3 regions of the Ammonicoccus luteus genome follow, and region 1 is predicted to be linked to each of the others. Evidence: predicted binding sites of a transcription regulator. Region 1 holds the regulator's gene; each other region holds the start of a gene.
What was found. Region 1 encodes LexA, which represses DNA repair genes until DNA is damaged. Its sites were predicted from a motif close to TCGAACANNTGTTCGA; they were not measured.

Region 1 (4,977 bases):
AGGACCAAGACACTTTGTTGGGCTCGACGGAGGTCGTCGAAGCCATGCGTGCCACGGCCCAATCAGCCGACTCGGTTGTGGGCGCTGAAGTTGTGGCGCTGCGAGAGTGGGCGGAGACCCAGGCGGACGACCATGGGCTGGCCGATCGGGATGATGCGCCGTCCCATACGGCCAAGGCATGGGCCCAGGTGTCGGTCCCGGTCCGCGAGTGCGTCGGTGCCCAGCGGTGTCCCTATGGCGAGGTGTGCTTCGTGGAGAAGTCGCGCGAGGTCGCGCGCGCCGCTGATCTCGTGGTGACGAATCATGCCCTGTTGGCGATCGACGCCATGCACGGCGGAACGGCGTTGCCTGAGCATGATCATGTCATCATCGACGAAGCCCACGAGTTGGTCGCCCGGGTCACCGGGGCGGCGTCCGCGGAGTTGTCGCCACAGCAGGTGGAACGCATCGCCAAACGATCGCTGCCTTGGCTGTCGGACGAGCTCGGCCTGGAATTCCTCGAGATGGGCGACGTGCTCCGCGAGGCGCTGGACGCGGCACCGCTGGAGCAGGTGCCCGGTCCAGACGCCCCCGTCGTCCGGGCATTCGAGCAGGTGCGTGACGTCACCCGCAAGGTGGTGAGCGCCATGGGCGGCAAGGAGGCGGACAACGAGGAGCGCCAAGCGCAGGCCGCGGTCAAGGAAGTCTTCGACGTGGCGGAGCGGATGGCGGCTCTCGGGGACTTCGATGTCATCTATGTCGCCGAACGAGATCGCATGGGTCGGGAGGCTCGAGTCGCGCCACTCAGCGTGGCCGGGCTGATGCGGGAGAAGGTGCTGAATCAGGTCACGACGATCCTGACGTCGGCGACGCTGAGGATCGGCGGGGATTTCGAATCGGCTGCGGGTTCAGTGGGTCTCCGGCGTGACGAGCGCAGGGAGCTTCCCGCGCCGCCGGCAGAGGACGAGGAACTCACCTGGCGGGGCATCGACGTCGGGTCACCGTTCCACTATGCGAAGCAGGGGATTCTCTACATCAGCAGGAGCCTGCCCCGTCCCGGGCGCGACGGAATCTCTGACGCAGTGCTGGCGGAGGTCGCAGAGTTGGTGTGGGCAGCTGGTGGCCGGACGCTCGGCCTGTTCGCCTCCACGCGTTCGGCCGAGGTCGCCGCGCGGCATGTGCGGGAGAACTTGAAGAAGCACACCGTGCTGTGCCAAGGAGATGCCCAACTGTCCGAACTGACACGGCGCTTCATCGACGAACCGGAGACGAGCCTCTTCGGGACGATGTCGCTGTGGCAGGGGATCGACGTGCCGGGTGACACATGCAGGCTGGTGATCATCGACAAGATCCCGTTTCCGCGCCCGGACGACCCACTGATGCAGGCGCGCCAGCGTGCGGTGGCCGAGGCAGGGGGCAATGGGTTCATGGCAGTAGCGGCGGGTCATGCGGCACTGCTCCTCGCCCAAGGAGCCGGACGACTTATCCGACGTGCCACGGACAGGGGCGTCGTCGCCGTGCTCGACCCCCGCCTCAGCACTGCGCGCTATGGCTCGTTCCTGCGTGCGGGGATGCCTCCGATGTGGCAGACGAACGATCCGGAGATCGTTGTCCAGGCACTTCGCAGGCTGAGCGCGGAGACCTGACACCCGCCCGTCAGACGCGACGCAGCACCGCAACCACTTTGCCCAGGATGGTGGCGTCGTTGCCGTCGATCGGATCGTATGCAGAGTTGTGCGGCATCAGCCACACCTGCGAGCCGGTCCTCTTGAAGGTCTTGACCGTGGCCTCGTTGTCAAGCAGGGCGGCAACCATGTCGCCGTTGTCGGCGGTCGGCTGCTGTCGAATGACGACCCAGTCCCCGTCACACACCGCAGCGTCGATCATGGAGTCACCACGCACCTCCAGCAGGAACAGGTTGCCCTCACCGACCAGTTGCCTCGGCAACGGGAACACGTCCTCCACACGTTCCTCGGCCAAGATCGGTCCGCCGGCCGCGATCCGGCCCAGAACCGGCACGGCGACAGCCTCCGGGAAAGCGTCGCCGATTCCGGTCTCGTCGTTCGTCGATGCCGCGCCCGACCGAATGCCGGAACCGGAAGTGGGCGCCGCGTCCGGCAGCAGGACCTCCAGCGCGCGAGGGCGATTGGGGTCGCGGCGCAGAAAACCCTTGTGCTCCAGAACCTTCAACTGGTGGGAGACCGACGACGAACTGGCCAAGCCGACCTGTTCGCACATCTCCCGGATGCTCGGCGGATAACCCCGCGTCTCCACCGCATCCTTGATGACCTGGAGGATGTGACGTTGGCGCGGCGTGAGCCCATGGGCGTCCCGCGGGCCATCGGGCAGTTCTGACACCGTGCCCCCGGCGGCGACGATCTGGGCCTCGACTTCCGCTTTGCTGGGGCGCCCTCGGCGACGACGGGGGGTAAGGGTGTTTTCGCTGTCTGCCATGAGCCCAAACATACGCGGATTCCCTGCCCGATTGAAACATTTGTTCGAAGTGACGGCCGCGTGTCGCTTTCCTCGATCAAAAGTGTCGGACCCGCCTGATGGGCTTCCTGCTGTCGGGTCGTTCGGGCCCGGAGGGCAGGCTCCGATTAGGGGTTGTGTTCGAATCACTACTAGGCAAGACTGTTCTTCGAACAAATGTTCGACGAACGCGAGGAGGGGTTATGAGCGCTCTGATGGATGTCCGGTTGGCGGATGCTGCAGTGCGTCCCGGCCGGCGAGGTCGCCCGCAGGAGGCTGCTCGCCGCCGCGTCCGGACTGCACCGGCCGGGCGCATGGTTCAGCCGGGCCGGCAAGGACGACCCGAGGGTGTGCGCGGTCCGGAGGTGGGCCGGGCAGTTCGTCGCGGATCTGCTGAAGTGCCGCCGGCAGTGTTGGATCTCGGTTTCCGGCTGACGGACCGGGGGCTCGCGGTGGCGATGGGCGTCATCGTCGCCTTGATGGTGACAGCGCTCGTGTGCGTGGGGGCGACCGCAATGCGCGTGACCGCCGAACCGGCAGCGTCGGTGACCCCGGGGGTCTCGGTGGCGGAGTCGGCGTCTCGGTGAGCGCTTGGGTCACCTCTGTTGCCCCGGATAATGGCCTCATGCAGCCGCCGATGAAGTCCGTGACCCCGGGGGGTCCGCTGTCAGCTGGGGTGGACGGTGTTCGCCGGCTGGGGTGGCTGTCTCTATTCGGTGGCGCGTGTGCGGTCGCCGGAGGGGTCTATGTGGTCACGGGGGAAGGGGCGCCTTGTCCATTCCTGGCGGTGACAGGGTGGCTGTGTCCGCTGTGTGGCGGTTCGCGGATGGGCGGCGCCCTTTTGCGCGGTGATGTCGCTGCCGCCTGGGGCTGGAACCCCTATGTGCTTGTGCTGGCAACCGTTCTGGCCGGAGTCTGGGTCTGGACCGCGCTGCGGATCGCGCTCGAACGGCCTGCTGGCCTGCCGGGCCTCCTCGGCCGCTTGGACACGTGGCGTCCGGCGTGGATCGTCCTGCTGTTGGCGGCTCCCGGCCTCGTCTTCATGCTCCTGCGCAACGTCCTCTGACCAGCTTTGTGTGACGCGCCAGGATCCAAGCGGCGCGGTCGCGGGAGTGTCGTGGCGGGGGAGCCTGTCATACCGAAGTTGGACGCGCAAGCCGGTGTCCGAGCCCCGAGCGAAGCACTTGCCTCTTGTGGGGGAGGCGCCTAGGGTGTCCATATCTAGTAGTTACAACCTTGTTGTTAATCCACAGGTTGTGGTTCTTGTCCACAGCCTGTCCACACCGATCACACAGGTTTGTCCCCAGGGATATCCCCAGCCGGGGCCTGTGGGGTCGCCGAATCGTCACCGGAGGTGAGTGCACATGCGCTGTCCCTACTGCCGACACAACGACTCCCGCGTGCTGGACTCGCGCTCGGTCGACGAGGGTGCGGGCATTCGCCGACGTCGTCAGTGTCCGGCCTGCGAGCGTCGCTTCACCACGATCGAGCAGATGCAGATGGTCGTGGTCAAGCGGTCCGGTGTGGTGGAGCAGTTCAACCGGGACAAGGTTGTGAACGGCGTTCGCAAGGCCTGCAAAGGCCGCCCGGTGACCGAGGAGCAACTCGCACGGCTCGGTCAGGAGGTCGAGGAGGCCCTTCGCGCCTCGGGGCTGCCGGAGATTCCGGCCGGCGAGGTTGGGGTCGCCATCCTCACCCCGCTGCGCGCTCTCGACGAGGTTGCCTATCTCCGCTTCGCGAGCGTCTACAAGCAATACGAGTCCGTGGACGATTTCGAAGCAGAGATCGCGCGGCTCCGGCAGCAGGCTGCCACCGTTGCCGACTGAGGCGACGCACCGACAACCAAACCCACCCCGCGTCCAAGGACGCCATCTCCGAGAGGAACGCAATGACCGAGACCGCGCGCTCCAGTCGCAAGACCGGCAAGGCCCGCACCGGCCTGACAATCGATCGCGTTTTCACCACCGACGGCGTCCACCCGTATGACGAGGTGGTCTGGGAACGCCGCGACATCGTCCAGACCAACTGGAAGACCGGCGAGAACGTCTTCGAGCAGCGCGGGGTGGAGTTCCCCGATTTCTGGTCGATGAATGCCTCGACGATCGTCACCACGAAATACTTCCGGGGCGCGCTCGGCACCGAAGCCCGGGAACAGGGCCTCAAGCAGTTGATCGACCGGGTGGTGAAGACCTATCGCACCGCGGGCCAGGAGCACGGCTACTTCGCCACCGAGGCCGACGCGGAGATCTTCGAGCACGAGCTCACCTGGATGCTGTTGCATCAGGTCTTCAGCTTCAACTCCCCGGTCTGGTTCAACGTCGGCACCAAGAGCCCGCAGCAGGTGAGCGCGTGCTTCATCCTCTCGGTTGACGACTCGATGGACTCGATCCTGAACTGGTACAAGGAGGAGGGCTTCATCTTCAAGGGCGGCTCCGGCGCCGGCCTGAATCTCTCCCGCATCCGCTCGTCCAAGGAGTTGCTGTCCTCCGGTGGCACCGCCTCCGGTCCCGTTTCCTTTATGCGCGG
Region 2 (4,977 bases), on a different contig from region 1:
ACCGTCGGTCCCGAGGCTGCCCGTGCATATGCGACCGCCGTGCGCGGGGAGGGCGTGCGATTCGTCGACGTCCCGTTCACCGGCGGGGTCGACCGGGCGCGTGCGGGGGAACTGAACCTCTTCGTGTCGGGCGACCCGGCCGACCTGGCCCCGATCCGGTCGGTTCTGACGGCGCTGGGCACCCGGATCGAGTGCGGGGACGAGCCGGGTGACGGCCAGAGCTACAAGATGGTGAACCAGCTGCTGACGTCGGTGCACATCTGCGCGGCCGCGGAGGCGCTCGCGCTCGCCGATCGGCTGGGTCTCGATCCGGCGAAGGCGTTCGAGGCGGTCGCCTCCGGCGCCGGTCGATCGTGGCTGTTGTCGGACCGCGGCCCGCGGATGCTGCTCGGCGAGGACGCGCCGAATGTCTCGAGCCTGGCGATCTTCATCAAGGACTCCGCGCTGGTCGCAGACGTGGCCGCGCGGGCAGGGCTCGACGCCCGGCTGATCCGAGCCGCCGCCGAGATGTACGCTCGCGCTGCCGATTTGGGCCTCGCGGACGGGGACGACTCTCAGGTGATCCGGGCGTACGACTGAGTCGCCCTCAGCGTGCCCTGCGCGCGGCCGGGCTGTCCGCGTTCTCCCCGGAGGCGAGCTGGCGGGGCCCGCCGACGGAGTCGAGGTTGTATCCCGTCAGCTGCCACCCCCGCGCCGGATGCTCGTGCAGGATTGCCCACGCACAGTTGTCCATGCCGGCGAACATCTCCCGCAGCGCCGACGGCGCATCGAAGAATCCCAGCAATCCGGCGGTGAGCGAAGCTCCGTGACCGACGATGATCGCGGTCTCCCCGGGCGTGAGCGCACCCGCGATGTCCCACAGAGCCGCGGCCATCCGGGCGCGCACCTCCGGCATCTCCTCCGCCCCCGGGACGTGATAGTCGGGATCGGAAAAGAACCGACGGTGGACCTCGGGATGGGCGGCCTTGAACTCGTTGAACGTGTAGCCCTGCCGCAACCCCACCGCATATTCCCGCAGCCGGGTATCGGTCTGCACCGGCAGGCCGGTCGCCTCGACCAGATAGGCGGCCGTTTCGGTCGCGCGCCGGAGGTCTGAGGACCAGAGCGCGACCGGTTCGAACTTCGCGAGGATCGGGGCGGCTGCGCGCGCCTGCTCGTGACCGAACTCGTCCATCGGCACGTCGCTCTGGCCCTGCGCGCGGTTCTCGACGTTCCAGGCCGTCCGGCCGTGCCGCCAGAGAACGATCCGCCGTCCTGCTGCCACCTGACCCATGGGGGCTCCCTTCCTTCTTGCTGGCATTGTGTCCGGCATGCCCGCTGACTCCAAACGAACTGTTGTCGAACAACCGCAGCCGGAAGAGGGCCACGCGCGCCGCGGGCAGCCGGCCGTCGACGACTGGTTCCGGGAGCGGACCTATCGGGGTGCGGACTATTCGGCGGAGCACCTGGTCGGGGCCAAGGCGGGTCGGCGGGTGAGCCTCGTGCTGCCGGCGCGCAACGAACAGGCGACCGTGGGCGTGATGGTGACAGCGATTCGGGCGGCGCTGGTCGAGCGAGTGCCGCTCATCGACGAACTCGTGGTGATCGACTCGGATTCGACCGACGACACGGCGGCGGTGGCGAGGGCAGCGGGAGCGGAGGTGCACGCGCAGGCGGCTGTTCTCCCCGAGTTGGGTGCCGTGCCCGGCAAGGGCGAGGCGCTGTGGAAGTCGCTCGCGGTGACGACCGGCGACATCGTCGGCTTCGTGGATTCGGATCTGCACGATTTCGATCCCCAGCTCGTTGTCGGTTTGCTCGGGCCGATCCTCACCGAGGATCTCGCGTTCGTGAAGGGCTGCTACGAGCGGCCGCTGTCGGTGGTCGGTGGGGTCGTGCCGGGCGGTGGCGGGCGCGTCACCGAGCTCGTCGCCCGACCGCTGATCAACCTCTATTGGCCGGATCTGGCGGGCTTCGTGCAGCCGTTGGCAGGGGAGTACGCAGGCCGTCGAGACGTGCTGGAATCGGTGCCGTTCGTCGGGGGGTACGGCGTCGAGATCGGCCTCCTCATCGATGTGCTCGAGCGCTGCGGACTGGATGCGATGGGCCAGGTCGATCTCGCCGTGCGCAAGCACCGCAATACCCCCGACGCCGCGCTGGCCAAGATGGCGATGCAGATCCAGCGGGCCGTTCACGAGCGGCTCGTGCGGCAGGGGCGCATCGTCGTGCGGGAGGAGCCCGGCGTGTCGTTCGTGCAGTACGCCCGAGACGATGCCGGGGGATTCCTGCCCCTGCGGAGCGATCTCGCCCATCATGAGCGCCCGCCCATGTGCGACGTGCGTGCCGGCGGCGGACCGATTCGTCCCTGATGCGCGCTCGCATTTTCCGGAGCAGGCTCGACGCGGCTTGCGCTTTTGTCGGTGGGGCCGCCTATAATTGTTCCTGTTCGAATAGGTGTTCGATAATGCTCGGGGAAGGGCATCGACTCCGGTTCGGACGAGTCGGGCAGGCCCGGCGGCGAGGGAAGGCGTCGCCGGGCTCCGGCGGGCAATTGCTGGCTGGCGCGGGGCGGGGGAGACATGCGGATCTACGAGGAAGCGATCGAGGTTCGGCGGGGCGAGGTGCAGGGGACGGAAGCACCGGCACAGTTCCTCTGGCGCAATCGGTTGTGGTCGGTGCGTTCGGTCGAAACGCGGTGGGTGGTCACCGGTCCGTGGTGGGATTCCGCAGCGGCCAGGGCGGTCCGTGATGGGTCGGTCGACGTCGCAGCCGCTGATGAAGTCCTCACCGAGGAGGAAGTCTGGCGGGTCGTCGCGGCCAACGGCCGGAACGGGACCCGCGGGGTCTATGAGCTGACCAACGTCGTCTCCACCGGCGAGTGGCGTCTCAGCCGCATCGTTGACTGAGGGGTGTCCCGGATGAGTGATCTGCGCAGGGAATTGGCTCGCGCTCGGGCCACCGTCGTCAGGGCGGAGCTCACCGACCGCCCGGCTGAGCGCTATCTCACCGCGCTGCTCGCCGTCGGGCAGGTGGCCGCTGTGATCATCGGCGCCCGGTTGGACCGGGCCAAACCGCAACGTCGCAATCTGTGGCAGGTGGTGGTCGAGATCGCGCCCGAGTTGGGCGAATGGGCCGCCTATTTCCACGCCCTGCAGGGCAAGCGTGACGCCGTGCGGGCCGGGGCGATCTCGCTCGTGACCAGTCGTGAGGCGGACGACCTCGTGCGCGATGCGCATGCGTTCGCCGATCTGGTCGAACAACGCCTGGGCGTCGCCGCCTGCCGACGTGCCGGTTGAGGCGGGGTGCCATGACCGATCCATTCGTCCACCTGCGGGTGGCGTCGGGCTATTCGCTGCGCTTCGGCGCTGCTCAGCCGGCGATGCTTGTGGAACGCGCGGCGGGACACGGGATGGATACGCTCGCGCTCACCGACCGCGACGGGCTTTATGGGGCGATCCGGTTCGCCAAGGCCTGCGACCGGGCTGGAATCGCCCCAGTGCTCGGCGTCGATCTCGCGGTCCTCCCCGAATCGGCCGAGATCCTGCCGGTCGACCGTCCCCGCCACAAACCGGTTCGGGGCGGGGAGATCCGCGACCCCGGCCTTCCCCGAGTGGTCGTGCTGGCGACGTCCAGGGCGGGGTGGGCCTCCTTGTGTCGTCTGGTCTCGGAGATGCATCTGGCGGGTGCGCGGGGGCGTCCCGTCGCCACCGTCGATCTCATCGCACGTTTCGCGGCCGCCGGCGAGCTCGTGGTGCTGCTGGGCGCCGACTCCGAGCTGGGCGCCGCGGTCCACCTCCGCCGCGATCTGGCAGAAGCGACGCTGCAGTCCTGGCGGGCACGATTCCCACTCGACTCCGTCGTCGTGGCCGTCACCGATCACCGGGTCCCCGGCGACGGGCCCGGTTCGGGAGTTCACGCTGCCCGGATGCTGGCACTCGCCGACGCCACGAACACCACCACGGTCCTCACCAACGCCGTGCGGATGGCGGACCGCAGCCAGGCGCCGACGGTCGATGTCCTCGACTGCGCGCGCCGGTTGGTGCCGCTGTCCGGCCGCAACGTCGACCGCCGCAATGCCGAGGGCTGGCTGAAATCCGGCAAGGAAATGCTCGAGATCGCCGATCGGCTTGCCCAGCGCGGCGGACGCGGCCCACACGGCGCCGAATGGCTTCTCGGGGACACCCGCCGGCTGGCTCTGCGCTGCCGTCTCGATCCTCGCCAAGATCTCGGGCTGGGTGAAATCCACCTGCCTGAACTGGAGCTGCTCGATGGTGGTCGAGGGGTCAGCGACGCACAGACCTTGCTCGCGCAACGCTGCGAGGCGGGCCTCGCGCACCGCTATGGTCCGGCCGATCTGGCCACGCGAGACCGGCTCGACGACGAGCTTGCCGTGATCCGCCACCTGGGCTTCGCGTCCTATTTCCTGACCGTGGCGGACGTGGTCGGGATGGTCCGGGCGATGGGGTGCAGGGTCGCTGCTCGGGGGTCCGGTGCAGGGTCGTTGGTGAACTATCTGCTGGGTGTCTCCGGCGTCGACCCGATCCGTCACGGTTTGATCATGGAGCGGTTTCTCTCGCCGTTGCGCCGGGCGCTGCCCGACATCGATCTCGATGTGGAGTCCCATCGCCGTGAGGAGATCTATCAGGTCATCCTCGACACGTTCGGCGGCGAACGGGTGGCCTGCGTGGCAATGCTCGAGACTTATCGGGTGCGCCATGCGGTCCGCGACGCCGGCGCCGCCCTCAGCCTGCCGCCGGGTGAGATCGACGCGATCGCCAAGGCGTTCCCGCACATCCGAGCCCGAGACGCCCGGGCCGCGCTGCGGGACCTGCCCGAGCTGCGCGCGGCGGGGCTCGCCGAGCGTCGCCTGGATCTGTTGTTCGAGCTGGTTGAGTCCCTTGACGGGTTGCCCCGGCACATCGCGCTGCACCCGTGCGGTGTGCTGCTGTCCGACGCGACACTCCTCGACCGCACGCCCGTTGAAGCAAGTTTCGCGGGATT
Region 3 (4,977 bases), 560 kb from region 1:
GACGAGGAGATCCGCAACGCCGTCCGGGTCGAGTGGGCCACGTTTCGCGGGCTTGAACTCGTGGGCACAGCCCGGCACGGCCACCATGGAGTGATGCGGCGCATCGGCGACGGTGGTCGCAATCTCGGTCGGCGTGCCGAACGGGTCCCGCTCCCCCTGAATCACCAGCACGGGGCACCCGGGTCCCAACAGTTCAGCTGCCCGGCTGGACTCCGGCCTGCCGGGCGGGTGCAGCGGAAACGAGAGGGCGATCACCCCAGCGACCTCGTCCGGGGCGTCGGCAACCACGGAACGGCAGGCGACTCGGGCCCCGGCGCTTCGTCCGCCGAGGAAGAGCGGGAGGTCGGCGAATTGCTCGCGGACGTACGCGCGGGCTGCCTGCCAGCCCAGGTCGAGGCGTGCGGGTGCGGGGGCGACCCTCTTCCCCGCGGTCCGCCACGGCTGCTCGAACCGAAGCACGGCGGTGCGGTCTCGGCTGAGACGAGTCAGCGCCTCGAGATCGGGGGCGTCGACACCACCGCCCGCTCCGTGCCCCAGCAGAAGCACGGCCCGTGGGCGCTCCGGGCTGCTGATGAACATGCGTGCAGGTCCGAGCTCAGTCTCAATGGCACGAATGTGCTCGAACGGCCCGATGCTCTCCTCCCGGGCGGCGTCCCGCGGGCAGGTCACGGCTGTTCCAGCGGCTGCACGAGCTCAGGTCCGTTGTTGCGCACGTTCCCCACCGCCGCGCCGACAGCGTAGGCGGCCAATTGGTCCGCATCCGTCACGCGCAGGAGCTCGAGGGCATCTCCCGGATCCGTGCGGCGCGGATCCAACCAGTCGGACCAAGCGTCCCGCTGGATGATCATGGGCATGCGGTCGTGGATGTGCCCGAGAGCATCGGTTGCGGTGGTCGTGATAATCGAGCACGTGGTGAGCCAGGCGTCCGGATCGCCCTGAGGCCGGCTGTCGTCACGCCAGAACTCATAAATCCCGGCCATCACCAGCAGTCCCCCGTCGGCGCGATGGATGAAGAACGGCTGCTTCTTTTTGGGGTCGGCGCCGGCGTACCACTCGTAATAGCCGTCGGCCGGCAACAGGCACCGCCTGCTGGCGAAAGCCTTGCGGAAGGACGGCTTCTCAGCCACGGTCTCGAACCGGGCGTTGATCAGCCGGGCCCCGCCCTTGGCGTCCTTCGCCCAGGACGGCACGAGTCCCCAGCGGAGTTGGACGAGCTTGCGGGTGGCGTCGGCGTCAGGGGCATCCTTGGGTACGCGTTCCACCACGGCCGGCACCGGATCCGTCGGAGCGACATTCCAACTCGGGCCTTCCGGCGCGTCGGTCACCTCATCGATGTCGAACTCGTCCACGAGCTCTGCCAAGTCTGCCGAAGCTGCATAGCGTCCACACACCCTCACCACGCTAGTGGGCCCTGGGCACGCTTCGCGCCCCTCTGGGCCGGTTGGTGATGCTGGGGCCAGCAGATCGGCGGCGGCTCAGAAGGGTGGTGGCCCGTTGGGATCGATTCCGGACCAAGGTTCGGGGAAATGTTGGCCATTCCACGGCGGCGGCGAGTCCGGGTCGGGGATCAGTTCGGGTTGCAGTGACTCCGCGGGGAGGTGGTCCCGCACCCGGCCGGTGTCATTGCCGTGCCCGCAGTCCCCAGCTGAGCCGCTGCCGGCAGCCGTGGCGGGGTGGGCGTCGGGGATGAGTGCTTGGCGGGCGCGGTCGGACAGGCGGCGGTAGGCCGGGGGTGGGGTGGTGTCAGGGTCGGCGCGATAGGTGCCGTGCGGGGTGACCCAGAACTGTTGTCCGGCCGGGGTGGTCCAATGATAGGTGCCGGCGCGGACGGTGGTCTTGCGGTAGCCGCCGAACGTCTTGGCACGATGGGCCTTGGGTGATTCGGGGGCAAGGTTGTCGGTGTGGGTGGGCCCGTCGGGGTAGGGCACGACGTGGTCGCACTGCACGTGCTGGGCGGTCGAGGAGCGGTTGCTGTAGGGGAACACCACGGTGGGATTGCGGAGTTTGACGGCGCGGGCGATGCGGTCGGGGATCTGGTAGCCGTCCACGCCCTGGGGAACGGAGGGGTCGAGCACGGGGGTGATCACGACTTTGTCGGCGCGGGCGAGCAGGTCGTGGATCTGGGACAGGGCGAGCTCGCCCAACTGATGACTGTGGCCGCCGGCGCTGGTGATCAGGTCGGCCAGGGTGAGGTGGAGGTCCAGGTGCAGCGTCGCGATCCGCCAGGGACTGCCGACCGAGGTCGTGGGCGCGGCCGGGTCGCGGCCACCGGTGCCGCGGATCGTGCGGCTACCGGCCCCGGACAGATCCAGCGCGCACCCGTCGCCCGAACCACCCGCTGGACGATCGGGGCCGCCGGAGCCAGGGTGCTCACCGGACCCCCCGGGCTCATCGAAGTCGTCGCGCTCACCGAAGTCGTCGCGCTCACCGAAGTCGTCGCGCACAACGGAGTCGTCGGGCACAACGGAGTCGTCGGGCACAACGAAGTCAGGTCGGTCGGGCCCGGGCTCCGCGTCCTCACCGCCGTCCGAGCTGCCGGAGTTGGGGTCGGCAGGGGCCACATGGGCAATCGTGCCTGTGAGCAGGTCGGCGGCGTGAGCGGGGTCGGCAAGTGCTTCCAGAGCTGCGGCACGGAGTTCGTTGCGCGTGCCGTCCAACCCGGCCGCTTCGAGGATGTCGGCGAGGTCGTCCAAGGTCTGGTCCAGCGCCAGCCCGGCCGGCCCGTCGAGTTGCCCGCGCAGGGCAGCAGTGCCGGCCTCACCCTTGGTGATCGCAACGAACCGGGCCGCCAGTTCCTGGCGGCGGCGCTCCTCAGCTCCTGCGGGATCGAGGCGGGCTATCAACAGACCGACCCGAGTCAGTGCTTGGTGAGGAGTCCAGCCCTCAAGGAACGGGGCGATGTGGCGATCGAGTTCGTGGGCGATATCGAAAGACAGCCCGGCAGTGCGGGTGTTCTGCGCGATCCGACGTGCGAGCCAGCCCAGCACCCGACCCTGGAGCAACAACTGCCAGGTCCGCGGCAATCGGTGGCGCAGGTCGAGCACGTCAGCGATCAGCGCGGCCGCGGACTCGGGAGAGATCCCGAGAGCGGGCCCGACCTCGAAGGTGATGAACTCCGCGATCTCGGGGGTGCCTTCGGCACCGAAGTGCCACAACCGTTCACCGTAGAGCGTGCGGGGCGTGCCGCCGAAATAGACCTCGGCGGCTTCGGCAGAGTTGTCGATCCAGCAGTACACATCGGCGGCCGCGGCGATCAACGCGTATTGATCCACCTCCGCTTCCCGCTCACGCTCTGCAGCAGCACGCAAGCTCGCGATCACCCGCACCCGGTCCCACCCCTGCACCGGCTCCACAGCGCTCGGCCGCGTCCACTCATCGCCCGCGGCAGGATCATCAGGCGGGACCATCAAGGGGTGGGTCATCACGATCACCTCGCACCTATTCGAACTAGTGATCTAAATCTTAAGTGTCCCCTCCGACAGTTATGGCGCGCATCGTCATCTATCCACAGGCATTGACAGCTCCTTTCCTGCCAAGATTGCCCCCTAGTGACAGGAAGCGCAGGTGGTGAGGAGCATTGATGGGCGACCCACCTGGTGATCTGATGCGGCACCATCGCCTGCCCCAGCGGCTGGGGACGATCAGTGACGCGCGAACTGCGGACTTGGCGGCCGCTCAATTGCTGCCGGAGGCATCATGACCGTGCTGCGGGCAGCCAGGGTGTTCACGGGCGAGCAGGAGTTCAGTCCCGGCGAGGTGGTTCTGGCCGGTGATCGCATCGTGGGGGTCGGCCCGGCAGTCGCCGGGCGGGCAGTGGATGTCGACCTCGGCGACGCCACCCTGGCGCCCGGATTCGTGGACGCGCACTGCCATGGCGCGGCGGGCCGCGCTTTCAGTGAGGACCCGGACGCCGTGCTGGCCTTCCACCGCGCACACGGCACCACGAGCATGATCGCATCCTTGGTGAGCGAGCCGTTGGACATCCTGCACGAACAGATCGCCCGGTTGGCGCCTCTCGTCCGGGACGGCTCGCTCGCCGGCATCCATCTGGAGGGACCGTGGCTGGCGGCCGCGTACAAAGGCGCCCACGCCGAGGAGCACCTGCGCGATCCGGATCCCGCCGAGGTGCGAGCAGCGCTCGACGCGGGGGCCGGCACCGTCCGCATGGTGACGGTGGCCGCCGAGCGTCCCGGCGGGCCCGCGGCGATCGCCCTGCTGCGCGAGCGCGGCGTCGTCGCGGCCCTCGGCCACACGGCAGCGAATCACGCCGTCGCTGTCGCCGCGATCGATGCCGGGGTCACGGGCGCCACCCATCTGTTCAACGCGATGCCGCCCTTGCACCACCGCGACCCGGGCCCGGTGCTGGCGCTGCTCAACGACCCCCGGGTGTGGCTCGAGGTGATCCAGGACGGCGTCCACCTCTCCCCCGACCTCGTCGCCTGGCTCTTCGACGTCTGCCCCAAGAGACTCGTCCTGATCAGCGACGCCATGGCCGCGACCGGCTGTTGCGACGGCGCCTATCGGATCGGTTCCCTGCCTGTCGAGGTCCGGAACGGCATCGCTCTGCTCGCCGGCACCGACACCCTCGCCGGCAGCACGCTGACGCTGGACGTCGCGCTCGGACACGCGGTGGCGGCCGGCGTCGACTGGCGGGCGGCCGTTCGGTCGCTGACCGTTCAGCCGGCGCGCTATCTCGGGCTGACGGACGTGGGCGAATTGCGCCCGGGCGCCAAGGCCGATCTGGTTGCCCTCGACGGCGACTGGCAAGTGACCGGGGTCTGGCACCGCGGTCGTCATGTCGACACCCACCCCGGTCTTGGCAGCGTCACAGCGACACGGTAAACATGACCCATGAACCTGCTGCGTGCCGCCGCCCGAACCATGCTCGCCGGCTATTTCGTCGTGAACGGCGTGAAGGCCCTGAAGGACCCCGCACCATATGCGGCGGAACAGGAGCGATTCGCGTCCACTGTGGTC

Region 2: the regulator LexA is predicted to act here: its motif matches at 2,423-2,438, upstream of ACQ260_RS09465 (DUF6504 family protein).
Region 3: the regulator LexA is predicted to act here: its motif matches at 3,443-3,458, upstream of ACQ260_RS03145 (DUF222 domain-containing protein).

The regions. Positions count from the first base shown of each region.
Region 1 is NZ_JBNZCI010000001.1:110,200-115,176, forward strand. Features, by position in the region: gene ACQ260_RS00510 (ATP-dependent DNA helicase) at 1-1,625, shown strand, start outside; gene lexA (transcriptional repressor LexA) at 1,636-2,433, opposite strand; gene ACQ260_RS00520 (hypothetical protein) at 2,655-3,038, shown strand; gene ACQ260_RS00525 (DUF2752 domain-containing protein) at 3,089-3,517, shown strand; gene nrdR (transcriptional regulator NrdR) at 3,816-4,277, shown strand; gene ACQ260_RS00535 (vitamin B12-dependent ribonucleotide reductase) at 4,340-4,977, shown strand, end outside.
Region 2 is NZ_JBNZCI010000003.1:346,977-351,953, forward strand. Features, by position in the region: gene ACQ260_RS09450 (NAD(P)-dependent oxidoreductase) at 1-579, shown strand, start outside; gene ACQ260_RS09455 (histidine phosphatase family protein) at 587-1,273, opposite strand; gene ACQ260_RS09460 (glucosyl-3-phosphoglycerate synthase) at 1,311-2,345, shown strand; gene ACQ260_RS09465 (DUF6504 family protein) at 2,556-2,882, shown strand; gene ACQ260_RS09470 (SAV_6107 family HEPN domain-containing protein) at 2,895-3,272, shown strand; gene ACQ260_RS09475 (DNA polymerase III subunit alpha) at 3,284-4,977, shown strand, end outside.
Region 3 is NZ_JBNZCI010000001.1:667,321-672,297, forward strand. Features, by position in the region: gene ACQ260_RS03135 (alpha/beta hydrolase family protein) at 1-579, opposite strand, end outside; gene ACQ260_RS03140 (SOS response-associated peptidase) at 666-1,400, opposite strand; gene ACQ260_RS03145 (DUF222 domain-containing protein) at 1,476-3,422, opposite strand; gene ACQ260_RS03150 (N-acetylglucosamine-6-phosphate deacetylase) at 3,697-4,842, shown strand; gene ACQ260_RS03155 (DoxX family protein) at 4,852-4,977, shown strand, end outside.